DNA from 4 places in the Pseudomonas sp. GW821-FHT09A09 genome. Region 3 is predicted to be linked to each of the others. Evidence: predicted binding sites of a transcription regulator. Region 3 holds the regulator's gene; each other region holds the start of a gene.
The links. Region 3 encodes FliA, which starts transcription of late flagellar genes. Its sites were predicted from a motif close to CTAAAGTTTNNNNNNNNNNNGCCGNTAA; they were not measured.
Positions count from the first base shown of each region.

Region 1: the regulator FliA is predicted to act here: its motif matches at 2,343-2,370, upstream of AC07OV_RS01565 (methyl-accepting chemotaxis protein).
Region 2: the regulator FliA is predicted to act here: its motif matches at 5,206-5,233, upstream of AC07OV_RS14725 (methyl-accepting chemotaxis protein).
Region 4: the regulator FliA is predicted to act here: its motif matches at 4,850-4,877, upstream of AC07OV_RS15545 (methyl-accepting chemotaxis protein).

Region 1 covers NZ_JBWKPU010000002.1:20,958-28,848, forward strand. The annotation lists gene AC07OV_RS01550 (amino acid permease) at 1-614, opposite strand, end outside; gene AC07OV_RS01555 (histone deacetylase family protein) at 674-1,708, opposite strand; gene AC07OV_RS01560 (Lrp/AsnC family transcriptional regulator) at 1,830-2,318, shown strand; gene AC07OV_RS01565 (methyl-accepting chemotaxis protein) at 2,447-3,940, shown strand; gene AC07OV_RS01570 (LysR family transcriptional regulator) at 4,083-4,976, shown strand; gene AC07OV_RS01575 ((R)-mandelonitrile lyase) at 4,973-6,109, opposite strand; gene AC07OV_RS01580 (alpha/beta hydrolase) at 6,127-7,179, opposite strand; gene AC07OV_RS01585 (helix-turn-helix transcriptional regulator) at 7,300-7,891, opposite strand, start outside.
Region 2 covers NZ_JBWKPU010000014.1:87,772-95,662, reverse strand. The annotation lists gene rep (DNA helicase Rep) at 1-466, opposite strand, end outside; gene AC07OV_RS14740 (putative bifunctional diguanylate cyclase/phosphodiesterase) at 722-2,386, shown strand; gene AC07OV_RS14735 (NorM family multidrug efflux MATE transporter) at 2,681-4,084, opposite strand; gene AC07OV_RS14730 (LysR substrate-binding domain-containing protein) at 4,235-5,155, shown strand; gene AC07OV_RS14725 (methyl-accepting chemotaxis protein) at 5,333-7,309, shown strand; gene AC07OV_RS14720 (YifB family Mg chelatase-like AAA ATPase) at 7,421-7,891, opposite strand, start outside.
Region 3 covers NZ_JBWKPU010000035.1:5,837-13,727, reverse strand. The annotation lists gene AC07OV_RS24655 (protein phosphatase CheZ) at 1-463, opposite strand, end outside; gene AC07OV_RS24650 (chemotaxis response regulator CheY) at 482-856, opposite strand; gene fliA (RNA polymerase sigma factor FliA) at 1,024-1,764, opposite strand; gene fleN (flagellar synthesis regulator FleN) at 1,761-2,594, opposite strand; gene flhF (flagellar biosynthesis GTPase FlhF) at 2,701-4,017, opposite strand; gene flhA (flagellar biosynthesis protein FlhA) at 4,030-6,144, opposite strand; gene AC07OV_RS24625 (cold-shock protein) at 6,283-6,486, opposite strand; gene flhB (flagellar biosynthesis protein FlhB) at 6,617-7,753, opposite strand; gene fliR (flagellar biosynthetic protein FliR) at 7,757-7,891, opposite strand, start outside.
Region 4 covers NZ_JBWKPU010000015.1:90,306-97,407, forward strand. The annotation lists gene ccoP (cytochrome-c oxidase, cbb3-type subunit III) at 1-163, opposite strand, end outside; gene AC07OV_RS15525 (cbb3-type cytochrome oxidase subunit 3) at 160-360, opposite strand; gene ccoO (cytochrome-c oxidase, cbb3-type subunit II) at 364-972, opposite strand; gene ccoN (cytochrome-c oxidase, cbb3-type subunit I) at 983-2,407, opposite strand; gene AC07OV_RS15540 (alpha/beta family hydrolase) at 2,487-3,179, shown strand; gene AC07OV_RS15545 (methyl-accepting chemotaxis protein) at 3,255-4,820, opposite strand; gene AC07OV_RS15550 (CPBP family intramembrane glutamic endopeptidase) at 5,032-5,823, opposite strand; gene AC07OV_RS15555 (DMT family transporter) at 6,242-7,102, shown strand.

The sequences.
Region 1 (7,891 bases), on a different contig from region 3:
CCATTGGGGAACGCCGCCTGTTGATCGAGCAAATGCCCCAGCGAGGCAGTCACACCGGTGGGCGACACAAAGGAGCTGGCAATCAGCACCGCACTCACACTTATCAAAGTGACCACGGCGATGATCTTGATAATCGCGAACCAGAACTCTACTTCGCCAAACAGCTTGACCGTGAGCACGTTCAGCGCAAACAGCGTCAGCAACATGCCCACGGCCGGCATCCACGCTGGCACGTGCGGGAACCAGTACTGGAAGAACCCGCCGACCACCACCGCATCCCCCACCACCGCCACGCTCCAGCTCAACCAGTACGACCAGCCCAGGAAAAACGCCGCGCGCGGCCCCAGGTACGCACCGGCAAAGTCGGCAAAACTCTTGAAGTTGAGGTTGGAGAGCAGCAACTCGCCCATGGCGCGCATCACGAAGTACACGAACAACCCGATGATCATGTAGATCAGCAGGATCGAGGTGCCGGACAACGCGATGATCTTGCCCGAACCCATGAACAGGCCCGTGCCGATCGCACCGCCCATGGCCATCAGCTGGATGTGGCGGTTACTCAGGGTGCGTTGCAACGCAGGCTTTTCGGCAAGCCCGGGCGTGGTTGTTTTCATCACAAAACCTCTTGTTATGTTTTTGAGTTTTGGCAGAAAAAAGGATTGAACGGTGGCGCTCAGGCGCTCTTGTTTTCGAAGCCATGCAGCACGTTGACGGCATTGATGCCGATCTCATCGACCATGTAGCCGCCCTCCATCACGAACAGCGTTGGCACGCCGACACCGGCGATGAGTTCACCCATGGCGATGAAGTCCGGGCTGTCGAGCAAGAAGTGGCTGATGGGGTCGTCCTTGAAGGTGTCGACGCCCAGGGAAATCACCAGCACTTCGGGGGCGAAGTGTTTCAATTGCCGACAGGCGTCAAGCAAGGCGACTTGGTAACTGGCCCAATCGGTGTTTTTCGGCAACGGGTAATTGAGGTTGAAGCCCTCTCCCGCCCCGGCACCGCGCTCGTGGGCATGGCCGGAAAAGTACGGATAGGACACGCTCGGCTCGCCGTGCAACGAGATGAACATCACGTCGGGGCGATCATAGAAAATGTTCTGCGTGCCGTTGCCATGGTGGAAGTCCACGTCCAGCACCGCCACGCGCTTGGCGCCCTGGGTGATGGCCTGTTGCGCGGCAATTGCGGCGTTGTTGAGGTAGCAATAACCGCCCATGTATTCGCGTGCCGCATGGTGCCCAGGTGGACGGCACAGGGCGAAGGCGCTGTGCTGGCCTTCATCGATCAGCGCCAGGCCAGTCAGTGCGATATCCGCGCTGGTTTTCACCGCGTTCCAGGTGGTGCGGGTGATCGGCGAGCCGGCGTCCATGGCGAAGAAGCCCAGCTTGCCATCGATGAACTCCGGCACCTGCTGGTTGGCCAGGTCGCGCACCGGCCACACCAGCGGCAGTGCGTCATGGCTGCGGCCAATGGCGGTCCATTCGGCCCAGGCGGTTTCGAGGAAGGTCACATAGCGTTCGCTGTGGGCATTGACGTAGCAGGCGCGGTCGAAGGTGCGCGGCACGATGATCTCGCCCAGTCCCACCCGTTGTACCCGGTCACGCACCGTGTCCGCGCGGCTGGGTTGTTCGAACGAGGGTTTGAGCACGCCATCTTTCAATTCGGTGCCATGGTGCAAACGGTGGTCATCACTAAAAACAGTCAACATTGCTGAGGTTCCGCCAGTAAAAGACAGGGTCTATTTTGTTCTGGCGGCGCCGGGCTTTCTTTGCTTTTACTTCCACCATTGTTAGCTTATTCGGAACTTCTTACCCTCGCGGCGCTGATAAATGAAAAATAAAACCAAACAGGTCGCTCTTGACGACACCGATCTCGCCATCCTCGCCCTGCTGCAGGAAGACGCCAGTATTTCCAATGCCCAACTCAGCGAACGCCTGTCACTGAGCCTCACGCCATGCTGGCGTCGCCGCAAGCGCCTGGAAGAAGAAGGCGTGATCAAGGACTACCAGGCCAACCTCGATCGCAAGCTGCTCGGGCTGAACATCCTGGCGTTCGTGCACGTGCGCTTCGCCATCCACGCCGACCAGGCGCCGGACGCGTTCGAGGCGGTGATGCGCGAACTGCCCCAGGTGCTGGCGTGCCACAAGATCACTGGCGATGCGGATTACCTGCTGCAGGTGCTCGCCGAGGACCTCGACAGCTACAGCGAATTTGTCGAGAACGTGCTGCGCCGGCAGCTGGGGATTGCGTCGATCCAGTCGAGCCTGGCGTTGAAGGAAGTGAAGGCGACGAGTCGGGTGGCGATTGCGGGGCGCTAAGGCTTCGAACAGCGCCTGGCCCGTTTAAAGTCCTACCCGACCAGGCCGATAACTGACTTGCAGTATTGAATCCGAACACTCGCTCCGCGCACGCCAGATCCTCTTACGATTACATGGAGTAAGCCTGCATGCCTGTCCGTACGCGTTTTCTCGAGCATTACCGCAAAGCCGACCGCATCATGCTGGCGTTGATCTGGCTGATGTTTTTGTTCTCCATTGGCCTGGCGTTCTGGCACGACACCTTGCTGCAAGCGGTGATCATCGGCGGCGGCACCGCTGTCGTGCTGACCGCGCTTTACCGTGCCCTTTCAGGCACCCGCGTGATGCGCTGCGCACTCGGCGCAGGCCTGATGGTCATGGCCGCCCTGCACATCAACCAGGCCCAGGGCGTGATCGAATCCCACTTCGGCATCTTCGCCTTGCTGGCGGTGCTCACGTTTTACCGCGACTGGCTGCCGATCCTGGTGGCCGCCCTCACCATCGCCGTGCACCACGTGGTGTTCCATGCCTTGCAGCATCAGGGCTTCCCGGTGTTTGTGATGGACCATCACGGCGGCTGGGGCATGGTGTTCGTGCACGCGTTCTACGTGGTGATGGAAACCGTCGCCCTGCTCTACCTCGCCGTGCACAGCCAGGCCGAAGCGGTCGAGAGCCAGGAAATGCTCGAAAAAATGCTGGCGGTCACCTCGCAATTCACCTCCCAGACCAGCCAGGGCGAAGGCAAGGTGCATGTGTCCCTGGCCAAGCGCTTTGATCACTTCCTGCAGCAGATCACCCACCTGATCGATGGCGTCACCCGCGACTCCCACGGCCTCGGCCAGCTGGGCCAGGAACTGGCCAGTGCCAGCGGCACCCTGGAAAAAGGTGCGAGGCACCAGCTGGCAGAAATCACTCAGATGACCGGCTCGATGCAGCGCATGGAAGACGCCATGGGCCACATCGCCGTGCACGTCGAACAAGCCGTCGAGCACGCGGGCAAGGCCAGCCAGCAAATCGTGCGCGGCCAGCAAAGTGTTGGCCGTGCGCAACACGAAATCACTCAATTGGCCTCCCGCCTCAACGGCACCCACCAAACCGTGGAAGGCCTGGCGGTACAGGCCGAACAGATCGGCACCGTGCTCGAAGTGATCAACAGCATCGCCAACCAGACCAACCTCCTCGCCCTCAACGCCGCCATCGAAGCCGCCCGCGCCGGCGAACAAGGCCGCGGCTTCGCCGTGGTCGCCGACGAAGTGCGCAGCCTGGCCCAACGCACCGCCGTTTCCACCCAGGAAATCAAGACCATCATCGAAGGCTTGCAACACGGCAGCCGCCAAGCCGTGGAAGCCATGCACGACAGCCGCCAGGGCGTAGAGCGGTGCGTGGAAGACAGCCAAGTCGCGGTGGATATGCTGCAAGCCGTGGGCAATGACATTGCGCATATCGATGAGCTGAATGGGCGGATCGTGAGTACGACGCGCGAGCAGACTTCAGCGAACCTGGAGATTGTGGGGCGGTTGCAGGCGGTGCAAGGCATTGCCCAGAGCACGGCGGACGACGTGGAGTTGCTGGCCAGGAGCAGTGAGCAGTTGCCGGTGATTGCGGTGCGGCTGGACGCGTTGGGCCGGCGGTTTCATCAATAAGCGCGCTCCCCTGTAGGAGCCGGCTTGCCGGCGATGCAAACAACGCAGTGCATCAGTCGCAACCCGTCGACGCCATCGCCGGCAAGCCGGCTCCTACAGAAAGCGGCATAATCGGCTTCCTACTCATACCAGGCTCGCATCAATGACCACCGAACGCTACGACCAACTGGCCATCTTCGCCATCGTGGCCCAGGAGCGTAGCTTCACGCGTGCGGCTGCCCGGCTAGGGATGTCGCAACCGGCTTTGAGCCGCGCCATGCGCCAGTTGGAAGATCGCCTTGGCGTACGTTTGTTGGCCCGCACCACCCGCAGCGTCTCGGCGACCGAGGCCGGTGAGCATTTACTGCGGGTGATCGCGCCCCGTTTTGAAGAGATTGATAGCGAGCTGGCTTTGCTCAGTGAGTACCGTGACAAGCCCATCGGCAAGTTGCGCATCACGGCGGGTGAACATTGTGCAGTCAGCGTGCTGCAGCCGATGTTGGCCAAGCTGCTGCCGGGCAATCCTGACCTCAGTATCGAGGTCATCGTCGATTATGGTTTCACCGACATCGTCGCCCAAGGCTTCGATGCCGGCGTGCGCCTGGGCGAGCAAGTGGCCAAAGACATGATTGCCCTGCGCATCGGTCCGGACATGCGCATGGCGGTGGTGGGCTCGCCAGCGTACTTTGCACGTTACCCCGTCCCCACGATTCCGAATGAGCTGATGGCCCACAATTGCATCACCCTGCGCATGCCCACCCATGGGGGACTGTATGCGTGGGAGTTCGAGAAGAATGGGCAAGCCTTGAACGTGCGCGTCGAAGGGCAACTGGTGTTCAACACCATCGCCATGCGCCTGGACGCGGCACTCCAAGGCTTGGGGCTGGCGTTCATGCCCGAAGACCTGGTGCTGGAACATGTGGCGCAGGGCCGCTTGGTGCGTGTGCTGGAAGACTGGTGCGAGCCGTTTTCGGGCTATCACCTCTACTACCCCTGCCGACGCCAAAGCTCGCCCGCGTTCACCTTGTTGCGCGAAACCCTGCGCTATCCTGGTTAAGCAGGCTTGTCGGCCAAATGATAATCCAGGGCATCGTCGGCACGCCTGGCCGCCGCTGCATCGCCCTGCTCCGCCAGTAGCTGAGCGAGATGGCGTAACTGTTCAACCGTCACCCCCACCCGCAGGCTGGCGGCCACATGGGAGCGCAACTGCGACTCCACGCCCGACGTGGCAGCCAAGGCTGCAACCGTCGCCAGCTCGCGGCTCTGCCAGTCGAGGTTATCGCGTGCAAAGATGTCGCCGAACAAATGCGCTTGCAGGTAGCGATTGATCACCGGCACGAACTCGAACAACGGCCCTTGCACCGGAGCACCGGCGATTTTGGTCTGGTTGGCCTTGCCGAGTACCAGCAACTGTTCGCCAACCGGAATGACCGCCATGGGCTCACGCCCCAGGTCATCCTTGATGCCCTGCTGCTTGCGCGCCTCCACCACCCGCATCAACTCACCCAATGCATTCAGGCTGCGGGGGAAGCCGGTGTAGGCGTAGAGCTGCACGAGGATTTCCTTGGCTTCGTTGATGGCTAATCCAGCGTCCAGGCCACGATTCAACGCTGAGTTGAGCGCGGGCAAATTGCTGGTGGCCATCGAGGCCGCAATCAGGGGAATGGACTGTTGCCTGGCCGACAACGCCGTTTCACGGCTCGCTGCTTGGCTTGTCGACGCGGCGTATTCAGCATCCGTGACCTTCTCCATCCAATCGACGTTTTTGCCGTCCACCGTGCCTGTTACTGCCAGGTGGGTCATGGCGCTGTTGGGCGCAGCGCCGTGCCAGTGCTTGATGCCTGGCGGGCACACAATAACGTCGCCCGGCAGGATCTGCTGCACCGGCTTGCCCCACTCCTGGGTCAGCCCGACACCGGACATCACCACCAGGCGCTGGCCCGCCGGGTGGGTGTGCCAGGCCGAACGCGCGCCCGCTTCAAAACTCACATAGGCCCCGGAGGCGTTGAGTTCATCGGTGGCGGGGAACAAGGGATCGACACGCACCCGCCCAGAGAAATAGTCCTCAGGGCCGGCGACCGTTGCCTGGGTGTTTGCACGGCGGATCTGCTGGGTTTCAGCGACGCTCTCCGCGCCTGCGGCAAAAGGCGTGGCTGCGCACATCGCAATACCAAGAAGGGTTTTGCTCATGAGGCTGGCTCTCCGAATCAAAGGGTTCTGGCGTAGAACGCGGTCAACTGGTCGATGGCGATATCCACATAGGCGGGCACCCAATAGGTCTCGATGTGCGTTGCGCCCTCAATCTTGAACAGGTGTTTGTCCTGGGTACCCGTCGCCTTGGCGAATGCCTGCTCGCTCATGTAGAGGCTGTCGGCCTTGCTGCCCGCGATCATCAGCAGTGGCTTGTCGATCAATTCGAGCTGGTCGGTCGCGTCAAAACTCATCAGGTCCAGCAGGCTGCTCAGGGTGTATTTGAAGGTGGAGTTGGGGTGCGCGTGGGTCTTGCCGTAATACTCGAACCCCTGGCGGTAGAGGTCGAATGGCAGCTTGGCAACTTGTTCATCGGTCAGCTTCACGTCGCCGGTGTACACCACCTCGCCACCGGCCGCCTCTTGGGCGCGTGCGGCGGACGCCTGCTGCAAACGCTGCTGGATCGTGGCGACCTGTGAGTCCTGGTAGCCATTGCGGCGCACCCGCCCCGAGTTGAACAGGCTCACGGTGGCGATTGAAGCGAAGCGTTTATCGGTGCGCGCCGCCGCCAGGGAGTAACCACCGCCTCCGCAAATACCCAGCAGGCCAAGACGCGCGACATCGGCGCCGGGATAGTTGGCGATGTAATCCGCCATGCCGTGAATGTCTTCGATGCGATACGCCGGCTTGTCGACGTTACGCGGCTCGCCGCCGCTGGCGCCTTGATACGCCGCATCCGCCGTGATGGTGATGTAGCCCTGGGCGGCCATGCGCTGGGCATACAGGCCAGCAACCTGCTCCTTCACGCCGCCGTTGGGGTGAGCGACCACAATCACCGGGTACCGCTTGCTCGCGTCGTAGCCAGCCGGGGTGTAGACGTTGGCGGCGATGGTCAGGCCATTGAGCGTGTAGTGGACCGGGTGGATGTTGACCCTGCCCGGTTCGTTCGTCTTCAACGCGCCGTCGTAGGCCAGGGTGAAGGGGTTTTGCTTGTAGTCCGCCGCCTGAAGCTCGGCGCCTGACATACCGATCATGGCCGCCATGAACGTGGCTTTGAGTGGGGTGCGCATGCGGTGAATCCTCCCGACTGATCAATGAATGATGGCGTGGGGAGGAAACTACCCGTTCAGGCATTGATCGATAAACGGGGTGAATCGTATAGGACTGATATCAGAAACACATAAATAGGCTCAGGCCGGCCCTACTCGGTAGGCACATCGTCTTGCCCCTAACTGGATATGTTCCACGCGCTCTACCTTCGCCTGCAGCACCTGTTCAAATACCTGCAACTCCGCCCGGCAAAAGCCCTGGCATGCCGTGGCGGCGGCACAGATCGGGCAGTGGTTTTCCACCAGGATCAAGGCGCCGTCGGGTTGTTCGCTCCATTCGGCCATATAGCCTTCACGGGTTCGCAGCGTGGCCAGCCGTTCGACCCGTGCCTTCAGGTCCGCCAACCCTTCCATTTCTTGCTCATACAAGGCTTGAGTCTGGCGCTCGCGCACGTCGATCAGGCGATCGATGGCGGCCTCGCCGAAGGTTTCGCGCACGGTCTGCAGCAGTTGCAGGGTCAGGTCCGAGTGGGTGTCCGGAAAGCGTGCATGCCCCTGGGCCGTGAGTTGCCACACCTGCGTCGGGCGCCCTACCCCGCGCACCTCAGAAGTGGCCTGTACCAGGCCGCTGGCCGCCAGTTTCACCAGTTGCTGGCGCGCAGCCTCACCGCTGGTGCCGAGGAATACGCCCGCATCGGCGGCCAGCTGCGGGCCACGGGTCTTGAGCAGGTGC
Region 2 (7,891 bases), on a different contig from region 3:
CATTTTCCAGGGCCTGGGCGGGCAGGATCAGGTCGTTCTTCCAGGCGCCGATCATGTTCTTGATCTCATCCACGCCGTCGTCGCCTGCGTATTCCTTCTGCATGATGTCGGTCATCAGCGACTTCACGTCGGTCTCGTCGAAGATCGAGAAACCGGGCTTGTAGCCCAGGCGCACGTGCTCCTTGCGGATGATGTTCAGGCCCAGATTGTGGAAGGTGCACACGGTGAGGCCACGGCCTTCGCCGCCCTTGAGCAGGGTGCCGACGCGCTCTTTCATTTCCCGCGCCGCCTTGTTGGTAAAGGTCATGGCGACGATGTACTGGGCGCGGATGCCGCACTGCTGGATCAGGTGCGCGATCTTGCGGGTGATCACGCTGGTCTTGCCGGAGCCTGCACCGGCGAGCACCAATAGAGGGCCGCCGACGTAGTTCACGGCTTCTTGCTGCCGGGGGTTGAGTCGGGACATACAGAATTTTAGGAGTCGTTATTCAAAAGGGCGGGCATTTTAACAGGCTCGCAGGATTCTGCTCTGTCAGAACGACAGTGTGACGTACCACTCGATCTAAATTTGCCGGTTTTGATACTTTGCCGCAGGATGTACGGGCATTTGCGACTATTGTTTGTAATCGGCGTATTTGATAACCCCTATCATTGGTGATTATCAGACCGCACGTCATAATGCCCGCCGCCAACGAATTCTTGCAGAGTCTAGGGAGCTAGCTTGTCTACGCCTGTCGAACCCTTGCGTTTGCTGCTACTGGCCGATGAGCCAGCGTGGGCAGCGTTATTGCGCGAGTGCCTGGCGCCGATGGGCGATGGGGCTGTGCTGATCAGCGCGCCAAATTGGGATTCCGTGAGCCGTCTGTTCGATGACGACCACGGTGCCGTGCTATTGACCACCCCCCACCTGCAACCTGGCCCGGGCCGCTGCAGCTTGCCTTGTGTATTGCTGCTGGAGCAGGAGCCGCTGGTTTCTCCCCTCGGTGTCAGCGATTGGTTGATCCGTGATGTATTGGATGCCGATACATTGCGCCGCTGCCTGCGCCATGTGCGCGAGCGGGGCGTGCTGGAAAACACCTTGCAGCGTCTGGCCGAACAGGACCCGCTCACCGGTATCGCCAACCGTCAGGGTTTCCAGACCCTGCTGGCAGCACGGCTGGCCGAGAACGAAGGCCGCGGCCTGGCCCTCGGTCACCTGGACCTCGACAACTTCCGCCACGCCAACGACGCCCTCGGCCACCAGGCCGGTGACCGGCTGATCCTGCAAGTGGTCTCGCGTCTCAAAAGCCAGCTTGAGGCCGGGGATCAACTGGCACGCCTTGGCAGCGATGAATTCGCCCTGCTGATCGACACCCGCCGTGCCCCCCAGCGCGCCGAATGGATGGCCGAGCGCATCACCGAAGTCATGGCCGAACCCTATTGGGTGGATGGCGAGAGCCTGCTGATCGGCTGCAGCCTGGGCGTGGCCCATGCCCGCGCCCGCGCCGGTGCCGACCCGCTGATGTGGCACGCGCATATCGCCATGCAGCAAGCCAAGAGCACCCAGGGCTGTACCTTTCATATCTTCAACGAACGCATCAACCGCAACGCGCGCAGCCTGGCCGACCTGGAAAGCGAGCTGCGCCGCGCCCTGCGCCGTGATGAGCTGGAACTGCATTACCAACCGCGCCTGGATCTGGACGACGGGCATATCGTCGGCCTGGAAGCCCTGGTGCGCTGGCGCCATGGCGAGCGCGGCCTGTTGCCGCCGAGTGAGTTCGTGCCCCTGGCCGAGCAGAGCGGCCTGATCGTGCCCTTGGGCTACTGGGTGATTTCCCGGGCGCTGCGTGACATGCAGGACTTGCGCGAGCGCGGCCTGCCGCCGTTGCACATGGCAGTCAACCTGTCGTTCCGTCAGTTCCAGGACAGCCAGTTGCTTTCCACCCTCAGCCGGCTGATTGCCGAGCGTGGTGTGGAAGCGCAATGGCTGGAGTTCGAGCTGACCGAAACCGCCGTGATGCGCCGCAGTGACCTGGTCAAGCAGACCATGGACGCGCTCGGCCGCCTGGGTGTGCGCTTCTCTCTGGATGACTTCGGCACTGGGTTCTCCTCGTTCGTGCACCTCAACAGCCTGCCGATTGCCTTGTTGAAGATCGACAAGAGCTTCGTCGGCGGCATGGAGGAGCGTGAAGAGAACCGCAAGCTGGTGCACGCGATGATCAACCTGGCCCACAACCTGAACCTGGAAGTGGTGGCCGAAGGCGTGGAAACCCCTGAGCAACTGGCGCTGTTGCGTTTGTTTGGCTGCGACCAGGCCCAGGGCTACCTGATCAGCAAGCCGTTGCCGTTGCCGGAGCTGGTGGAGTACCTGACCTTCGGCAAAGGCCAACAAGCCCTTCTCGGTTGAATTGCAAACCCCATCAACTGTAGGAGCCGGCTTGCCGGCGATAGCGGTGTATCAGTACCAGATGAGTTATCTGACACACCGCCATCGCAGGCAAGCCAGCTCCCACAATTGAACCGGTGGATCCCCAGCTTCTTCAGGCAGATAATCCTGATCTGCGCCGCTGCCGTCTGACACAACGCGGATAAAACTGTGGGAGCTGGCTTGCCTGCGATGGCGGAATTTCAGCGCCAGATGAGTTGTCTGGTATACCGTCATCGCCGGCAAGCCAGCTCCTACATTGATCGGGTACATCCTCTATTCAGGTTGCATGGCCCCAAATTCAGTTTGAGTCGCAGGGTTCTTGCGGATCATGCGTTTCATCTTCGCTTCGAATGCCCACGTCAGGCTGATGGCCGCGCAGGCCAGGCCCAGGGCCAACCCCCACCACACCCCGGTCGGGCCCCAGCCCAGGTGGAAGGCCATCCACCACGCCGACGGCGCGCCAATCAACCAATAGCAACCCAACCCCACCAGGAAGGTGGTCTTGGCGTCCTTCAGCCCACGGATGCAGCCCATCGCGATGGTCTGCACGCCGTCGAACAGTTCAAACCAGGCCGCCACCGCCAGCAGGCTGACAGCCAGCACGATCACGTCGTGGAAGGCGGGGTCGTTATGGTCGAGGAACAGTCCGATCAGCGGATCGGAAAACAGCCACAGTACCGCTGCAAACCCTAGCATCACTGCCGCGCCAAACCCGATACCCACACGCCCGGCCAGGCGTGCCTGCAGCAACTGCTCGGCGCCGTAATGCTGGCCGATGCGCATGGTCACCGCATAGGACATGCCGGCCGGCACCATGAAGGCCACCGACACGATCTGCAGGGCAATCTGATGCGCCGCCAACTGTGTGCTGCCCATAGTGCCCATGCACAGCGCGGCGAAGGCAAACAGCCCGACTTCCACCGCGTACGTGCCGCCAATCGGCAGGCCCAGGCGCCACAGCTCGCGCAAATACTGGGTGTTGAGGCGCAACAGGCCTTTGCCCAGCGGGTAGGCCACGTAAGTCCGGTTGCTGCGGATGTACCACCACAGCGCCAGGGCCATGCTGTTGGCGACGAGGGCGGTGACCAGGCCAATGCCCATCAGCCCCAGTTTCGGCAGGCCGAACATGCCTTCGATCAGTGCATGGTTGAGCAGGTAGTTGGCCACCGCACCGCCGAGGCTGATCACCATCACCGGCTGCGCCTTGCCAATCGCGCTGGTAAAACCGCGCAGCGTCATGAAGCTGAGGAAACCCGGCAGGGCGAACGGCAGGATCGTCAGGAACTGCCCGGCCGAGTGCACGTTGGCTTCGGTCTGGCCAAACATCAGCAACAGCGGCTTGAGGTTCCACAGCAGTAAGCCCGCCACCAGCGCCATCAGCCACGCCAGCCAAAGCCCGGCCTGGGTCAGGCGGGTGGCGCCTTCGATATCGCCCGCGCCGTGCCGAATGGCCACCAGGGTGCCCACGGCAGCAATTACGCCGATGCAGAAAATCGACACAAAGGAATAGCTGGCCGCGCCCAGGCCTCCACCGGCCAGGGCTTCAGGGCTCAGGCGGGCCATCATCAGGGTGTCGGTCAGCACCATCAGCATGTGCGCCAACTGTGAGGCAATCAACGGCCCTGACAGCCGCAGAATGGCCCAGAGTTCGGTACGCGCCGGATGCTGCATGATCATCACACTCAAAAAGTCAGAGGGTTGGGGAAGGGTTGATTCTCGGCGCTCCTGGCGCATTACACAAAAGGATAAAAGCGATCGTTCGCATGACTAATACTCATACTTATAGATTCTGCTAGGGTGCCGGATTGCCTTGTAGGAGTTTTCCTTATGTCGCGCCGCCTTCCTCCGCTTTATGCCTTGCGTGCATTCGAGGCCGCGTCCCGGCATAACTCCTTCACGCGCGCCGCCGAGGAGCTGTCGATCACGCAGAGCGCGGTCAGCCGGCACATCCGCACGCTGGAAGAGCATTTTGCCTGCCGCCTGTTCCAGCGCAGCGGGCGGACCCTGCAACTCACCGAGGCGGCGCGCCTGCTGCTGCCCGGCGTGCGTGAAGGCTTTGCCGCGCTGGAGCGGGCCTGCCATACCCTGAATGCCGAAGATGACATCCTGCGCATGAAGGCACCCTCGACCCTGACCATGCGCTGGCTGCTGGCGCGTCTCAGTCGATTCCGCGCCTTGCAGCCGGGCAACGAGGTGCAACTGACCAGTGCGTGGATGAGTGTGGACGAGGTGGACTTCAACCAGGAGCCATTCGATTGTGCGGTGCTGCTGAGCTACGGGCATTTTCCAGCCGATTGGGAAGCCAGCTACCTGTTCCCGGAATTGCTGATTCCAGTGGGGGCGCCCAACCTGCTCGACGACGGCCCTTGGGATGCGGCGCGCCTGGCCACCGCCGAGCTGCTGCACCCCACGCCCGATCGGCGCGACTGGCGCAATTGGTTGGAGCGCATGGGCTTGTCGTCCCAGGTGTCGCTCAAGGGCGGGCAGGTGTTCGATACCCTTGAACTGGGCATGATCGCCGCCGCGCGGGGCTATGGAGTGTCCATGGGCGACCTGCTGATGGTGGCCGAGGACGTGGCGCAAGGGCGGTTGAGCCTGCCGTGGCCCACCGCCGTGGCCAGTGGCGAAAATTATTACCTGGTGTGGCCGAAAACCCGCCCCGGAGGTGAACGCTTGCGGCGGTTGGCGGAGTTTCTTCAAGGCGAAGTCAAGGCGATGGAATTGCCTCAGGTGCAGCGCCTCGACTGATGCGCGGACTACCGTTCGTGCAATCGTTTGCGCGATACCCCTGTGAATCGCTCAAGTATTGCCCAGGCCCGCCGAAGAAGGTGTGTTGGAACCATCGTGCACCAACGTTTCCCACCAGATAATTTGCCGAGCAGCGCTATGAGATCAGGATGATCCTGGCCTCGGCCAGGAGCTGTCATGTCTCAACCTCGCGCTCGGATCGCCTCCCAACTAGGCCTCGCCTTGGCCGTTATTTTGGCTGTCGTCATCAGCGGCAGTACCGTCTTCGCTTTGCGTTCCCTTGACTCGGCCAACCTCGACACCCGCGAGGAGCACCTGGCCAGCGAGGCGCGTTTGCTGGCCGACCAACTCAACACCTTCCACAGCACCTTGCGCGAGAGTACTCAGCGTTTGAGCGGGCTGTTCGAGAAGCGCTTCGGCGCCGGCTTGAGTGTGCGTGCAGACCGGCCAGTCACCGTGGCCGGCGTGCAAACCCCAAGCCTGTACCTGGGCGAGGATGTGCTGAACAACAACTTTGATGAAGTGGACGAGTTCAAGCAGATGTCCGGCGGCGTGGCCACGGTATTCGTGCGCAGCGGCGAAGACTTCATCCGCATCAGCACCTCGCTGACCAAGCAGGACGGCAACCGGGCCATCGGCACCGTGCTCGACCACCAACACCCGGCGTACCAGCGCCTGCTGACCGGACAGAACTATGTGGGCCGGGCCGTGCTGTTCGACCGCTCCTACATGACCCAGTACACCCCGGTGCGTGACGCCAGTGGCAAGGTCATCGCCGTGTTGTTCATCGGCTTTGACTACACCGACGAGCAGAAGGCCCAGTTCGACAACCTCAAGCGCTTCCGTATCGGCCAGACCGGCTCGCTGGCGCTGTTGGACGAGCAGAAACACTGGCTGGTGCCACCGGCGGGTGTGCAGGCACTGGATCAAGCGATCCCGGTGATGCTCGACCTGGCGAAAAAGCCCGGTGAAGGCCGCTTCTGGAGCGACAAGAGCGAAGACTTCTACAGCGTCTCGGTACCGTTCGAAGGCGGCCCGTGGTCGGTGGTGGCAAGCATGCCGAAGTCCGAGATCCGCGCAGTCACCTGGGCGGTGGGTATTCGCCTGGTGATCGGCAGCGTGCTGGCGATGCTGTTGGCGGTCGGCGCGGCGGTCTGGCTGCTGCGCAGCAAACTGCAGCCATTGAGTGACTTGGTGCGCCAGGCCGAAGCCCTCGGCGCCGGTGATTTGAGCGCCCGTTTGAACGTGGCCAGCCATGATGAAATCGGCCAGTTGGCGCGCAGCTTCAACCAGATGGGTGAAGCCTTGTCGACCATGGTTTCGCATATCCGCAAGGCGGCGGAAGAGGTCAATAGCCGGGCACAGGCCTTGTCGGGGTTGTCCGGTGGTGCTTATGAAGGCATGGAACAGCAATCCGGCGAGATCACCAGCATGGCCGGCGCAGTGGAAGAGTTCAGTGCCACCTCGCTGAACATTGCCGACAACATGGGCAACACCGAACGTCTGGCCCAGGAAAATGCCCAGCAAACCCGCATCGGCCGCACCTCGATGCAAGAAGCCTCGTCGTCCCTGGAACATATCGCCACAGCACTGAACAGCACGGCCACGGTGATCAACACCTTGGGCCAGCGCTCCCAGGAAATCGGCGGGATTGTGGGGGTGATCACCTCGATTGCCGAGCAGACCAACCTGCTGGCGCTCAACGCCGCCATCGAAGCTGCACGGGCTGGCGAGCAAGGCCGTGGTTTTGCCGTGGTTGCCGATGAAGTGCGTAACCTAGCGTCGCGCACCCGTGAGGCTACCGATGAAATCTCCGGGATGATCCAGAGTATCCAGCAGGAAACCGGCAACGCCATCAGCACTATGGAGCGCGGTAATGTGTTGATGCAGGAAGGGCTGTCGCGCAACGCGGACGTGGCTTCGGCCCTGGCACGCATCGACGAGCAAAGCCGCTCGGCTGGCCAGCAATTTGCGGCGATCACCACCGCGACCCAGGAACAGAGCAGCACCGCGAACGTGCTCAGCAGCAACCTGCAAAGCATTGCGCTGGCCAACAGCGAGCAACGTGAAGTGGTGTCGAACCTGGCGATCACCGCCAAGGAACTGGAAACCCTGGCGGCGGGCTTGCGCCAAGAGGTCGACCGCTTCCGCTGACACCCCGCCCTCTGTAGGGGCCGGCTTGCCGGCGATAAGGCCCTCAGGCCTGGCGCAAACCTTGAAGTAGCTATCGCCGGCAAGCCGGCTCCTACAGGGGCGGTGTTGGGCTTAGGTGATGGCTGCCGGCCGATATTGCAGGGCCTCTTGCAGGTGATGGCGTGCAATTGCGTCTGCCTGCTCAAGGTCGGCCAGGGTGCGTGCTACTTTCAGCAGTCTGTGAGCTGCGCGCAGCGATAAGGTCAGCCGCTCGCACGCGTTCTCCAGCCAGCTTTCGTCGGTCTTCACCAATTGGCAATGCTCCTTCAGCCCCGGCAGGTCGAGGAAGGCATTCGCGCACCCTTGTCGCCGTTGTTGACGCTCCCGAGCCTCGGCCACCTGCGCTGAGGCGGTCGCGGTGTTGTCGCCAGCCTGTTGGGTCGGGTTGAGCGCCGTGGTTTCCCGGGCGACCGTGAGGTGCAAATCGATGCGGTCCAGCAGCGGCCCCGAGAGCTTGTTGCGGTAGCGCTGTATCTGTTCCGGCGTGCAGCGGCAGCGCCCGCTGGGTTCGCCCAGATAGCCGCAAGGGCAGGGGTTCATGGC
Region 3 (7,891 bases):
TGCGCGACAAAAAGCCGTCGACCCGACGCGCCAATTCACGAAACTCTTCCGCGCCCACTTCCCGACGCATGAAGCGGCCCCAGTCAACGCTGAGGGCCTGGGCTTCATTGGCCATTCCATTGACCAGGGGCGTGGCGTTCTCCACCAGGTCCATGGTGCGGTTGGCCGCCGCCTCAGTCAGCCTGACCACGTAGGACAGGCGTTCGGTGGCATCGGTGATTTGCGAAATCTCTTCGGCCTGGGGCATGTGCGGGTCAATCTGGAAATTGACGATCGCACTGTGCAGCTCGCGCGTGAGCTTGCCCACTTCCTGGTACAGGCCGCGGTCACGGGTCTGGTTGAGCTCATGGATTAACTGCACCGCGTCGCCAAACTGGCCTTTTTCAAGGCTGTCGACCAACTGGTGAGCATGCTTTTTCAGGGTCGACTCGAAGTCTCCCTGTGACGTTTCTTTATGCTCCATAGCTCCCCCGTGGCAGCATCAATGACCGATGCGTTCGAAGATTTTCTCGATCTTCTCTTTCAAGGCCAGCGCAGTGAATGGCTTGACCACGTAACCGTTTACCCCGGCTTGGGCGGCTTCGATGATCTGCTCACGCTTGGCTTCGGCGGTCACCATCAGCACAGGCAGGCTGCGCAGTTTTTCATCAGCACGCACGTGGCGCAGCAAATCGATACCGGTCATGCCCGGCATGTTCCAGTCGGTTACCAGAAAGTCGATGCTCCCGCTGTTGAGGATCGGAATCGCCGTAATGCCGTCATCCGCCTCGACCGTGTTTGTGAACCCAAGATCACGCAACAGGTTTTTTATGATCCGCCGCATCGTTGAGAAGTCATCAACGATGAGGATTTTCATGTTCTTGTCCAATTCGACCTCCAAGCAGTCTTAAACGCGCCCAGCACCTGGACGCGCCATTTCAATCAACAGGCGTTACACAAAAAGGACTGCCCAGGGCACCACGGTACGAACCCGCGAAAGCGTGGGCTTTCACGGTAGCGTCTGCAGTGTCCCCACACTGCCTGTCAGCGCGCTCGCCACTCTCCCAATCGCCCCCGCAAGCGGGCTGCGCACTGGCTATGCAGCTGGCTGACACGCGACTCGCTGACCCCCAGGACCTCACCGATTTCCTTGAGGTTCAGCTCTTCGTCGTAGTACAGCGCCAACACCAGTCGCTCACGCTCCGGCAAATTGGCGATCGCGTCCGCCAACGCGCCCTGGAAGCGTTCATCTTCCAGGTCACGCGACGGCTCGAGATGTGCACTCGCGCCGTCCTCGTGCAGCCCTTCGTGTTCGCCGTCCTGCAACAGGTCGTCGAAACTGAACAGGCGGCTGCCCAAGGTATCGTTCAAAATCCCGTAGTAATCATCGAGACTCAATTGGAGTTCGGCCGCAACTTCATGATCTTTAGCGTCACGACCGGTTTTTGCTTCAATTGCGCGAATTGCATCACTGACCATGCGCGTATTGCGGTGCACCGAACGCGGTGCCCAATCGCCTTTGCGCACTTCGTCGAGCATCGCGCCACGGATACGGATACCCGCATACGTCTCAAAACTTGCACCCTTGCTCGCGTCGTATTTGGTCGACACTTCGAGCAGGCCGATCATGCCGGCCTGGATCAGGTCTTCGACCTGGACGCTGGCCGGCAGGCGTGCCAGCAGGTGATAGGCGATACGCTTGACCAACGGCGCGTAGCGCTCGATCAACTCGCCCTGGCTGTCACGGGCAGACTTCTTGTACGCGTTGTAGCCAGTCGCTGTCATAGCACGGGTCCTGCGCTCGTCTGATGCACCAATCGCTCGACGAAAAACTCCAGATGCCCCCGCGGGTTGGCGGGCAACGGCCAGGTATCGACCTTCTGGGCAATGGCCTTGAACGCCAGTGCGCACTTCGAACGAGGGAACGCTTCATAGACCGCACGCTGCTTTTGCACGGCCTTGCGCACACACTCGTCATAAGGAACTGCGCCGACGTATTGTAAGGCGACATCGAGGAAGCGATCCGTGACCTTGGTCAACTTGGCGAACAGGTTTCGCCCCTCCTGCGGGCTTTGGGCCATGTTGGCCAGCACGCGGAAGCGGTTCATGCCGTAGTCACGGTTAAGCAGTTTGATCAGGGCGTAGGCGTCGGTGATCGAGGTGGGTTCATCGCAGACCACCAGCAGCACTTCTTGCGCCGCGCGCACGAAGCTGACCACGGACTCGCCGATCCCGGCGGCGGTGTCGATCACCAGCACGTCGAGGTTGTCGCCGATATCACTGAAGGCCTGGATCAGGCCGGCATGCTGCGCCGGGCTCAGGTGCACCATGCTCTGGGTGCCCGAGGCGGCCGGCACGATCCGAATGCCACCGGGGCCCTGGAGCAGCACATCGCGCAGCTCACAACGGCCTTCGATCACATCGGCGAGGGTGTGTTTGGGTGTCAGCCCCAGCAGAACGTCGACGTTCGCCAACCCCAGGTCAGCATCCAGCAGCATGACGCGACGGCCAAGCTCTGCCAGGGCCAGGGACAAATTCACTGACACGTTAGTTTTCCCGACGCCACCTTTGCCGCCGGTCACCGCGATCACCTGTACGGGATGCATGCTGCCCATTTTATTTCTTTACCTTGTCTTGCTTAGACGCAGGCTACATGGCTTGGCCGCGTGAAACGCTTGCAGACCATCGATGTAGATACATTTCACGGTGTTCATGCTGCCCTCAACCGACCCGTTTTGCCGGGTTGTGGTAAAGGTCAGCGAACATGTCGGCCATCGCTTCCTCGCTAGGCTCTTCTTGCATTTGCACGCTGACTGCACGGCTGACCAACTGATGACGGCGCGGCAGATGCAGATCATCCGGGATCCGCGGCCCGTCGGTCAGGTAGGCAACCGGCAATTCGTGGCTGATGGCCAGGCTCAACACCTCGCCCAGACTCGCCGTTTCATCGAGTTTAGTCAGGATGCAACCGGCCAGGCCGCAGCGCTTGTAGCTGTGATACGCAGCGGTAAGAACCTGTTTCTGGCTGGTGGTTGCAAGCACCAGGTAATTCTTCGACTTGATGCCACGCCCGGCCAGGCTTTCCAGTTGCATGCGCAACGCCGGGTCGCTGGCTTGCAGGCCAGCGGTATCGATCAACACCACGCGCTTGCGCAACAGGGGGTCGAGGGCATTGGCCAGGGACTGGCCCGGGTCGACGTGGGTCACCGATACATTGAGGATACGCCCCAGGGTCTTGAGCTGTTCCTGGGCACCAATACGGTAGCTGTCCATGCTCACCAGCGCGATGTTCTGCGCGCCGTACTTGAGCACGTAACGCGCGGCCAGTTTGGCCAGGGTGGTGGTCTTGCCCATGCCGGCAGGGCCGACCATAGCGATCACACCGCCCTCTTCCAGGGGCTCGATTTCCGGGGTGACGATCATGCGCGCCAGGTGGGCCAGCAACATGCGCCAGGCCTGGCGAGGCTCTTCGACTTCGGCGGTGAGGGCCAGCAGGTCGCGGGACAACGGGCCGGACAAGCCGATACGTTGCAGGCGGCGCCACAGGTTGGCCTGTTGCGGCTTGCTGCCTTGCAGCTGGGTCCACGCCAGCGAACCAAGCTGGACTTCCAGCAGCTCACGCAGGCCATTGAGTTCAAAACGCATCGAGTCGAACACACGCGGGTCGACTGCGGGGGCCGGGGCTGGCGCAGCAGGACGCGGTGGTTCTTTGAAGGTCGGCTCTACCAGCGGCTCGGCAGCGGTCAGCGGCAGGCCGGCGAACAGTTGGCGATTGGTGGTGGCATCGCTGTCGCCACGCATGCTCAGTTCAGCCTGGGCCGACACAATGCGCGAAGCGGTCTTGCGCAGCTCGTCTTCGAGTTCCATGTTCGGCACACGCGGCGCCAGCGCCTGGGGGGTGTAATCCAGGGCAGCCGTCAGCTCGACACCACCGGCAATGCGGCGGTTTCCGATAATCGCGGCGTCGGCGCCCAATTCATCACGAACCAGTTTCATGGCCTGACGCATATCGGCGGCGAAAAAACGCTTAACTTGCATAACCCACTACCCTCAGCCGTTGGGCCCTACTGTCGCGACGATAGTCACTTGCTTGTTGTCAGGAATTTCCTGATAAGCCAAAACGTGCAAATTCGGTACTGCCAGGCGCCCAAATCGCGACAACATCGCTCGGACGGGGCCGGCCACCAGCAGAATGATCGGCTGGCCTGCCATTTCCTGGCGCTGCGCGGCTTCGATCAACGAACGCTGCAGCTTCTCAGCCATGCTTGGCTCCAGCAGAACGCCCTCTTCCTGGCCTTGTCCTGCCTTCTGAATACTATTGAGCAATATTTGTTCCAACCTTGGTTCCAAGGTGATCACAGGCAGCTCGGAGTCAATCCCTACAATGCTTTGCACGATTGCACGCGACAATCCGACGCGCACGGCGGCCACCAGGGCGGCAGTATCTTGACTCTTGGCGGCATTGTTGGCGATGGCCTCGGCAATGCTGCGGATGTCGCGCACCGGCACTTGCTCGGCCAGCAGCGCCTGCAGCACCTTGAGCAATTGCGACAGCGACAGCACGCCCGGCACCAGTTCTTCGGCGAGTTTTGGCGAGGCTTTGCCCAGCAAACCCATCAATTGCTGGACTTCTTCGTGGCCGATCAGCTCGTGGGAGTGCTTGTAGAGGATCTGGTTGAGGTGGGTCGCGACCACGGTACTGGCGTCTACCACGGTATAACCGAGGGACTGGGCCTGGCTGCGCTGGCTGACTTCGATCCACACCGCGTCAAGGCCAAAAGCCGGATCTTTGGCGGTTATGCCGTTGAGCGAGCCAAACACCTGGCCGGGGTTGATCGCCAACTCGCGGTCCGGGTAGATCTCCGCTTCAGCGAGGATCACGCCCATCAGGGTCAGGCGGTAGGCGCTCGGGGCCAGGTCGAGGTTGTCGCGAATGTGCACAGTGGGCATCAGGAACCCCAGGTCTTGCGACAGTTTCTTGCGCACACCCTTGATCCGCGCGAGCAGTTGGCCGCCCTGGTTGCGGTCTACCAGCGGAATCAGGCGGTAGCCCACTTCCAGGCCGATCATGTCGATCGGGGTCACGTCATCCCAGCCAAGCTCCTTGGTTTCCTGGGCGCGGGCCGGGGAAGGCAGCAAATCCTGCTGACGGGCGATTTCCTGCTGGGCCAGCACCTTGACCTGGTTTTGCTTGCGCCAGAACAGGTAGGCACCGCCAGCGGCCATGGCCGCCATGCTGAGGAACGACACGTGGGGCATGCCCGGCACGATGCCCATGATCGCCATGATGCCCGCCGCCACGGCCAACGCCTTGGGCGAGGCGAACATCTGACGGCTGATCTGCTTGCCCATGTCTTCGGAGCCCGAAGCACGGGTCACCATGATGGCCGCTGCTGTAGATAACAACAGTGATGGCAATTGCGCCACTAAACCGTCACCGATGGTCAGCAAGGCGTACACCTTGCCCGCATCGCCGAAGGTCATGCCGTGCTGGAAGATACCGACGGCCATGCCGCCGATCAGGTTGATGAACAGAATCAACAGGCCCGCAATGGCGTCACCGCGTACGAATTTGCTGGCACCGTCCATCGAACCGTAGAACTCAGCCTCTTGGGCCACTTCCAGGCGGCGGGCCTTGGCTTGGTTCTGGTCGATCAGGCCGGCGTTGAGGTCGGCGTCGATGGCCATCTGTTTGCCGGGCATGGCGTCGAGGGTAAACCGTGCGCTCACCTCGGAGATACGCCCGGCACCCTTGGTGACCACCACGAAGTTGATGATCATGAGGATCGCAAACACCACGATACCGACCACGTAGTTGCCGCCGATCACCACCTCACCGAAGGCCTGGATCACCTTACCTGCAGCGGCATGGCCGTCCTGGCCGTGCAGCATGACCACCCGCGTAGACGCCACGTTCAGCGCGAGGCGCAGCAGCGTTGCCACCAGCAGGATGGTCGGGAAGACCGCGAAATCCAGGGGCCGCAGGGCGTATACGCAGACCAGCAGCACCACCACCGACAGCGCAATGTTGAAGGTGAAGAACACGTCCAGCAGGAACGGCGGCATCGGCAACATCATCATTGCCAGCATCACCAGCAACAACAACGGCACACCCAGATTGCCTCGCGAAAGGTCAGTCAGGGTGCTGCGGGCCGTGCCGAGCATTTGAGAGCGATCCACCACCGGTATTCCTCGTTTCCTTGAAGCAAACTTTTGACGCCGAAAAGCGACTTGCAGGCGGTATTGCAAGAAGCCTTCCAACTTTTGCTTGAGGAATACACGACTGGCGTCTTTGCTCACCCGTCAGCGTGGATGCACCTTCGCGGCCTGAGGGCCTTTGGGGCCTTCCACAACGCTGAACTCAACTTTTTGGTTCTCCTCCAGCGTCTTGAATCCGTCGGACTCAATGGCTGAATAGTGTACGAACAAGTCTTTCTGATCATCGTCCGAGGTGATGAACCCAAAGCCCTTTGCCGCGTTGAACCATTTGACCGTGCCCGTCGCCATTGCCTTACTCCCGACCGCCGCTTAAGAACTTGCAGCACTATCAAACCGCGAAGCCATGCCAACGACCACTGTCAACCTTGACAGGTCGCCCCCCATCAACGACGAACGGTAAATTGTAGTGAGCGGGTTGTCAGGAGTCGCGGCGCAGCTCTGGGGGGATAGGCAGGTCTTTGAGCGGGTCCGGGCGCTTGCCCTTGCCCGCGCGGTATTGGCGGATCTGATAGACGTACGCCAGCACTTGGGCAACGGCCAGGTACAGCCCGGCCGGGATTTCCTGGTCCAGGTCGGTGGAGTAGAAGATCGACCGCGCCAGCTCAGGCGATTCCAGCAGCAGGATGTCGTTGGCCACCGCAATCTCGCGGATCTTCAGCGCGGTGAAGTCACTGCCCTTGGCCAGCAGCATCGGCGCGCCGCCCTTCTCCGGGTCGTATTTGAGCGCCACGGCATAGTGGGTCGGGTTGGTGATGACCACATCGGCGTCGGGCACTGCGGCCATCATCTTGCGCTGGGACATCTCGCGCTGCAGCTGGCGAATGCGCTGCTTGACCTCTGGGCGGCCTTCCTGGTCCTTGTGTTCGTCGCGCACTTCCTGCTTGGTCATCAGCAGCTTCTTGTGGCTTTCCCACAGCTGGATCGGCGCATCCACGGCGGCAATGATGATCAGCCCGCAGGCCATCCACAGCGAACTCCAGCCCACCAATTGCACGCTGTGAATGATCGCCGACTCCAGCGGTTCATGGGCGATGCGCAGCAAATCATCAATGTCGGATGACAACACCGTCAGCGCCACAAACAGGATCAGAATGAATTTGGCCAAGGCCTTGAGCAGTTCCACCAGCGCCTTGCTGGAAAACATGCGCTTGAGCCCGGGCCCGGGGTTCATACGGCTGAACTTGGGCGCCATGCTGCCGGGCGCAAACAACCAGCCGCCGAGGGAGACCGGGCCGATCAGTGCGGCCAGCAGCAGCGTAATCAGCACCGGCTGCACCGCCAGAATCGCGATCTTCCCCGAGTGCAACAGGTACAGCCCCATGGCGCCTGGGCTGAGCAGCACTTCGCGGGGCAGGGAGAAGTTGAGCTTCATCAACTCCATCAGGTCCAACGCCAGGCCACCGCCGTAGATCAGCAGGCCACCGGCACCGGCGAGCATCACCGCCAGGGTATTGAGTTCTTTGGAGCGGGCAATCTCGCCCTTTTCCCGGGAGTCCTTTTTACGTTTCTCCGTGGGGTCTTCTGTCTTGTCCTGACCACTCTCGCTCTCGGCCATGGCTCAACGCGCCCGTGCCATATCACGTAAGAACTGCAAGGCGTCGGTCGCCAGCGGTTGATACTGATTGAGAATGTCGGCCATGCCGATCCAGAAAATCCCCATGCCCAGCACCAGGGTCAACGGGAAACCGATAGA
Region 4 (7,102 bases), on a different contig from region 3:
GCAGCGGGTTGTCGTATTCCTCGATACCGTCGAAGGCGTGGCCCATGGTCTGGTCCACGCTGCCCTTGGTCTCGCCCTTGCGGGTGCCGATCAACAGCCAAGTCAGGCCGATCAGGCTGCCGAGGGTCAGTACGCAGATCCATGTACTCCAGAATAGGGTCATGGCCGATTGCTCCTTGTTGCAGGCTCTTCTTGAGCGTCGGATGGGGACGGTTCATCGGCGAACGGCAGCAGGCGTGCCTGCTCGAATTCCGCATTGCGCCGGTTGTTGAACACCCACAGCGACAGGCCGATAAAGGCGATGGCGACCACCAGCGTGCCGAGGCCGCGGATGGTGCCTGCATCGAATTCAAATCCCATGGCTCACCTCTTGCTCTTGATGGCAGTGCCGAGCACTTGCAGGTAAGAAACCAGCGCGTCCATCTCGGTCTTGCCTTTGAGGCTGGCCACGGCGCCACTGATGTCGTCGTCGGTGTACGGCACGCCGAGGGTGCGCATCACTTTCAACTTGGTCTCGGTGTGGCTGCTGTCGACTGGGGCGGTGACCAGCCACGGGTAGGCCGGCATTTTCGACTCGGGCACCACGTTGCGCGGGTTGTACAAGTGGGCGCGGTGCCAGTCGTCCGAGTAGCGTGCGCCGACGCGGGCCAGGTCCGGGCCGGTGCGCTTGGAACCCCACAGGAACGGGTGGTCCCACACGCTTTCGCCCGCCACCGAGTAGTGGCCGTAGCGCTCGGTCTCGGCGCGGAACGGGCGGATCATTTGCGAATGGCACTGCACGCAGCCTTCGCGGATGTAGATGTCGCGGCCTTCCAGTTGCAACGCGGTGTAGGGCTTCATGCCTTCCACCGGCTTGTTGGTCACGTCCTGGAAGAACAGCGGGACGATCTGGGTCAGGCCGCCGATGCTCACGGCGAGCACCATCAGCAGCATCAACAGGCCGACGTTCTTTTCAATCGTTTCGTGTTTCATCACAGACTCCTCAGGCCAGCTGCGCTGCAGCGGTGACTTCGGCCGGTTGCGCCGAACGCACGGTGCGCCACGTGTTGTAAGCCATCAGGAACATGCCGCTGAGGAAGATGGCGCCGCCCACCAGCCGCACGATAAAGCCAGGGTGGCTGGCCACCAGGGTTTCGACGAAGGAGTAGGTCAAGGTGCCGTCTTCGTTGACCGCACGCCACATCAGGCCTTGGGCGATGCCGTTGACCCACATCGAGGCGATGTAGAGCACGGTGCCGATGGTGGCCAGCCAGAAGTGCGCGTTGATCAGGCCGAGGCTGTACATCTGCTCGCGACCGAAGACTTTTGGGATCATGTGGTACAGCGCGCCGATGGAAATCATCGCCACCCAGCCGAGGGCGCCGGCGTGTACGTGGCCGATGGTCCAGTCGGTGTAGTGGGAGAGGGCGTTGACGGTCTTGATCGCCATCATCGGGCCTTCGAAGGTCGACATGCCGTAGAAGGCCAGGGAGACGACGAGGAAGCGCAGGATCGGGTCGCTGCGCAACTTATGCCAGGCGCCCGACAGGGTCATCATGCCGTTGATCATGCCGCCCCAGCTCGGTGCCAGCAGTACCAGCGACATCACCATGCCCAGGGACTGCGCCCAGTCCGGCAGCGCGGTGTAGTGCAGGTGGTGCGGGCCGGCCCAGATGTACAGGGTGATCAGCGCCCAGAAGTGCACGATGGACAAGCGATAGGAGTACACCGGGCGCTCGGCCTGCTTGGGCACGAAGTAGTACATCATCCCCAGGAAACCGGCGGTGAGGAAAAAGCCTACCGCGTTGTGCCCGTACCACCACTGCACCATGGCATCCGTCGCACCGCCGTAGAGGGAGTAGGACTTGGTCAGGCTGACCGGGATTTCCAGGTTATTGACGATGTGCAGGATGGCCACGGTGATGATGAACGCACCGAAGAACCAGTTGCCGACGTAGATGTGCTTGGTGGTGCGCTTCATCACCGTGCCGAAGAACACAATGGCGTAGGCCACCCAGACGATGGTGATCAGGATGTCGATCGGCCATTCCAGCTCGGCGTATTCTTTGGAGCTGGTGTAGCCCAGTGGCAAGGTGATCGCGGCCAACAGGATGACCAGTTGCCAGCCCCAGAAGCAGAACGCGGCGATCTTCGGCGCGAACAACTGGGTCTGGCAGGTGCGTTGCACCGAGTAGAAGGAGCTGGCGAACAGCGCGCAGCCACCGAAGGCGAAGATCACCGCGTTGGTGTGCAACGGACGCAGGCGGCCGAAGCTGGTCCACGGCAGATCGAAGTTGAGTGCAGGCCAGACCAATTGGGCAGCGAGAAAAACCCCGAGGCCCATGCCGACGATGCCCCACACCACCGTCATAATGGCGAATTGGCGGACCACCTTGTAGTTATAGGCGGTACTTAAAGTAGTGTTCATGGTTCCCCATCCACGGTTCAACCCAAGCAGATGCGGCACTTGGGCTGGAGTTATAGGCAGACTAAAAAGCGAGGCAAGCATGGGAGAAGAGCACAAGGCCAGTATTGACGGGGATCAATGGGCGCAGTGTGTGCGGGAACACGGGTGGTTGTGGGATGCTGCCTCGTCCGTTGCGGGACGCGAGCCTGTGACGCTGATTTTGGCGCACGGCGCCGGCGCGCCGATGGACTCATCCTTCATGAACGACATGGCTGCACGCCTTGCCGGGCATGGCGTCAACGTGGTTCGCTTCGAATTTCCCTACATGGCCCAGCGCCGTGTGGACGGCGGCAAGCGCCCACCGAATCCGGCGCCGAAACTGCTGGACGCCTGGCGTGAGGTGTATGCGCAGGTGCGACGTCATGTCGCTGGGAAACTGGCGATTGGCGGCAAGTCCATGGGCGGGCGCATGGCCAGTTTGTTGGCGGATGAGTTGGGTGCCGATGGGTTGGTGTGCCTGGGGTATCCGTTTTATGCCGTGGGTAAACCGGAGAAACCACGGGTCGAGCATCTGGTGGCGCTGAAGACGCGTACTTTGATTGTGCAGGGTGAGCGGGATGCCCTGGGCAATCGGGCGGCGGTGGAAGGGTATGAGCTGTCGCCGAGTATCGAGGTGATGTGGCGGGTGGCGGGGGATCATGACTTGAAGCCGTTGAAGGCGTCGGGGTTTAGTCATGAGCAGCACCTGGAGGCCGCGGCGGTGAAAGTGGCTGGGTTTCTCGCTGTCCTTTAGGCCGTCATCGCCGGCAAGCCGGCTCCTACAGAGGATCGCGTAACCTGTAGGAGCCGGCTTGCCGGCGATAGCAATTTACCGGTTGAACCGCTCTACCAGCGAATACTGGGTATTGGCGGTATGCGTTAGCTCTTCACTTAACTGCGCCGAGTTCAGCGCCTGCTCCGACGTCTGGTCCGCCAACAGCGCAATGGTGCTGATGTTGCGGCTGATCTCTTCGGCCACCGAGCTTTGCTCTTCGGTCGCTGCTGCGATCTGGGTGGTCATGTCGGTGATATGCGCCACCGCTTCACTGATGCCCACCAACGCCTGGTCCGCTTCCATCACCCGCGCCACACCCTCTTCGGCCTGGCGATGCCCGGCGTCCATGGTTTGCACGGCGGCGGCGGCGGTCTGCTGCAGCTTGGCGATCAGGGCGTGGATCTGCCCGGTGGATTCGGCGGTGCGCTGCGCCAGTTGGCGCACTTCGTCCGCCACCACCGCAAAGCCACGGCCCATCTCACCGGCACGGGCCGCTTCGATGGCGGCGTTGAGGGCCAGCAGGTTGGTCTGGTCGGCAATGCCTTTGATCACATCGACCACGCCGCCGATCTCATCGCTGTCTTTAGCCAGCTGGGTGACGGTCACGCCCGTTTCACCCACGGCAACGGACAGGCGCTGAATCGCCTCGCGGGTTTCTCCGGCGATATCACGACCGCGGCCAGTCAGGCGGTTGGCCTCCTGGGTCGCATCGGCTGTGCGCTGTACGTGGCTGGCGACTTCCTGGGTGGTCGCGGCCATCTGGTTGACGGCGGTGGCCACTTGCTCGGTCTCAACGCGCTGGCGCTCCAGGCCGCTGGAGCTGTTGTGCGCCAGGGTGTTGGACTGCGCGGCTTGATCGTTCAGGTGCTCGGCCGTGTCCTGCAAGCGTGTGAGGCAGGTCTTCAGGCGTGCTTCCTGGCTGAGGATCGACATCTCCAGGCGCGCTTGTGCGCCACGGCTGTCGGTGTACATCTGTGCGATCAACGGGTCGGAGGTGGTCTGCTCGGCCAGGCGCAACAAGCGCTTGAGGCCGCGCTGCTGCCAGCTCAGGCCCAGCAGGCCCAAGGGCACCGACAACCCCGCCGCCAGGGCGAAACCCCAATGGGAATTCAGCGACGCGCCGATCATGAAGCTCAATTGGCTGACCAGGATAAACGGCAGCCAGTCCTGCAGCACCGGCAGCCACTTGTCCCGCTGGGGAACGGCAGACTTGCCTTGGTTGATGCGTTGGTAGAGCGCTTCGGCCCGGCGGATCTGCTCGGCGGTGGGCTTGATGCGCACCGATTCGTAGCCGATCACCTGGTTGCCGTCGAAAACGGGGGTCACATAGGCGTTAACCCAATAGTGATCACCGCTCTTGCAGCGATTCTTGACAATGCCCATCCATGGCAAGCCTTGTTTGAGCGTCGACCACATGTGCGCGAACACAGCCGCCGGAACGTCCGGGTGACGCACCAGATTGTGCGGGGCACGAATCAGCTCGTCACGGGTGAACCCACTGATTTCGACAAACGCGTCGTTGCAGTAAGTGATGACACCCTTGGCATCTGTGGTGGAGATCAACCGTTGCTGAGCGGGGAAGGTACGTTCGCGCTGGGTAACGGGTTGGTTATTACGCATGATTGTTCAATCCGCAAGGCTTTCAAGGGGTATCGGCAGGGTCAGGCGTTTATTTAACTTATTTTTGCAACAATCGACTGGCCAGCATTGGGTACATAACCCCTGTAGGAGCGGGCTTGCCCGCGAAGGTCGCCAACGATAACGCAGGGTTTATGGTTAAACGCGGCGTTCACGGGCTTTTCGCGAGCAAGCTCGCTCCTACAGAGGGCAATCAGCCGGCCAGCATTGGGTAGGTAAACAACCCGAAGTGAAGCAGATTCAAGCCAAAATGCGTGGCAATCGCTGCACCCAGCCCGCCAAACCGGTACGCCAGGCCATAACCGACCCCGGCGATGCTCGCCAGCAGCACCCAATGCCAGCCCGCGCCGAGGTGCACCATGCCGAACAGCAGTGAGGCGAGCAAGAGTGCGAGGTTCTCCCCATACGGCAGGTGTTTGAAACGTTGGCTCAAGCCGCCCTGGATGTAACCGCGAAACAGTGCCTCTTCCACCAAAGTCACCAGCAACAGGTTGTTCAACACCCATAACCACGCCTGTTCCGGCCACTTTGGTGCCCAACTGATAATCCCCAGCAACGCCGCCCCGCCTAGCGCTGCAACAGCCGTCAGGGCCAACGCCAGTGCCGCCACGCAAATCGACAGCCGCAACGTCCGTCGCGCAACGATCCACGGGCAGGCCAGCAGCAGCCAGAAACCGATCAGGGGTTTGTCCTGGTTCAGGTACATCGAGAACGGCACGGCGTCCGGGGTCAACCGTTGCGGGTCGATGCCGCGCCCGTTGTAGAAACCCGGCAACCAGTGCATCGCCAGGCCCAGCGCCAGGACGATGAACAAACCGTGGCCGAGGTAGCGCGCCCAGGGCGTGCGTTGCTGGCGCACCGCGTAGCCGGCGATCAGCAACAGGCCGACCGAGACGGCCGCGAGCAGGCCCAGTTGCCCGTAGATCAAGGCCACTGAGTAGCCAATGGAGAGAAGCACCAGGTACAGCCAGGGCAGAGCGATCATGTGAAATCCTTGGAAAAACCCGGCGGCATTATAGCGACCGGTGTTTTGCCGCCGCATGAAAACTCCTCCACGCAAAAAGACCCGGAGGAGTTATTGCAAAATATGTTTGCGGCTGGTTATAGTCGGGCGGCATTCCTCCCTTCAAAAAGATCAGCACATGCCAGCTTCCAAGCGCATAGCGGTAGTCGATTCAGCGGTCAACGCTGTGGTCGTGCCGTGCGGGGAAAAGCAGCCTGCGCAGATCAGTCACTACCCCCCTCCTGTCAGCAGCACGCCGGTGTACGCAGTCGTATCACCGCCGGGCGTTGGCATTTCGGGCTGATCAGCGCTGCTGTTCCCGTCTGCCCGCCTGAAAAAAACCTAATGCATTTCAGCGTCTGCTGAATCGGCTTTTTTTGCCTGATGACAGGTGGTAACCATGTCTGTTCTTTCGAAACAATCCGTGGCCGCGGCGGCCTCGACGAGCCTGTTTGTCCTGCTGTGGAGCAGCGGGGCGATTTTCTCCAAGTGGGGCTTGGCCCATGCGTCACCCTTTGCGTTCCTGCTGATGCGCTTTGCCATCGCCCTTGCGGGCCTGGTGATCTTGGTGCCGATCCTCAAGTTGAAGTTGCCGCGCCCCGGCAAACCCCTGCTGTATGCGGCAGCAACCGGATTGGTGCTGTTGGGGGCTTATCAGATTTTTTACCTGCTGGCCCTCGACCTCAAAGTCACGCCCGGCGTGATGGCAACCATCATGGGCGTGCAACCGATCCTCACCGTGGTGCTGATGGAACTCCAACGTTCCTGGCGCCGGATGTTCGGCCTGGGGCTGGGCCTGGCGGGGTTGATCATGGTGGTCTACCAAGGCATCGGCATGTCGGGCATGTCTCTGGCAGGGATGCTGTTCGGGCTGTTGGCACTGGCCAGCATGACCTTTGGTTCGATCATGCAAAAGCGCATCACCGATAACCCCCTGGGCACACTGCCGGTGCAATACCTGGCGGGCTTGCTGTTGTGCGCGGTATTCGTGCCGTTCCAACCGTTCCACTTTGAACACAGCAAGGGCTTTTTCGTGCCGGTGCTGTGGATGGGGTTGGTGGTGTCTTTGCTGGCAACGCTGTTGCTGTACCGCCTGATCGCCCGGGGCAACCTGGTGAATGTCACCAGCCTGTTCTACCTGGTGCCGGCCGTGACGGCGGTGATGGACTACCTGATCTTCGGCAACAGGCTGGCGATGTTGAGCCTGCTGGGGATGGGCTTGATCATCATCGGCCTGGTGTTCGTCTTCCGTAAAAACTGA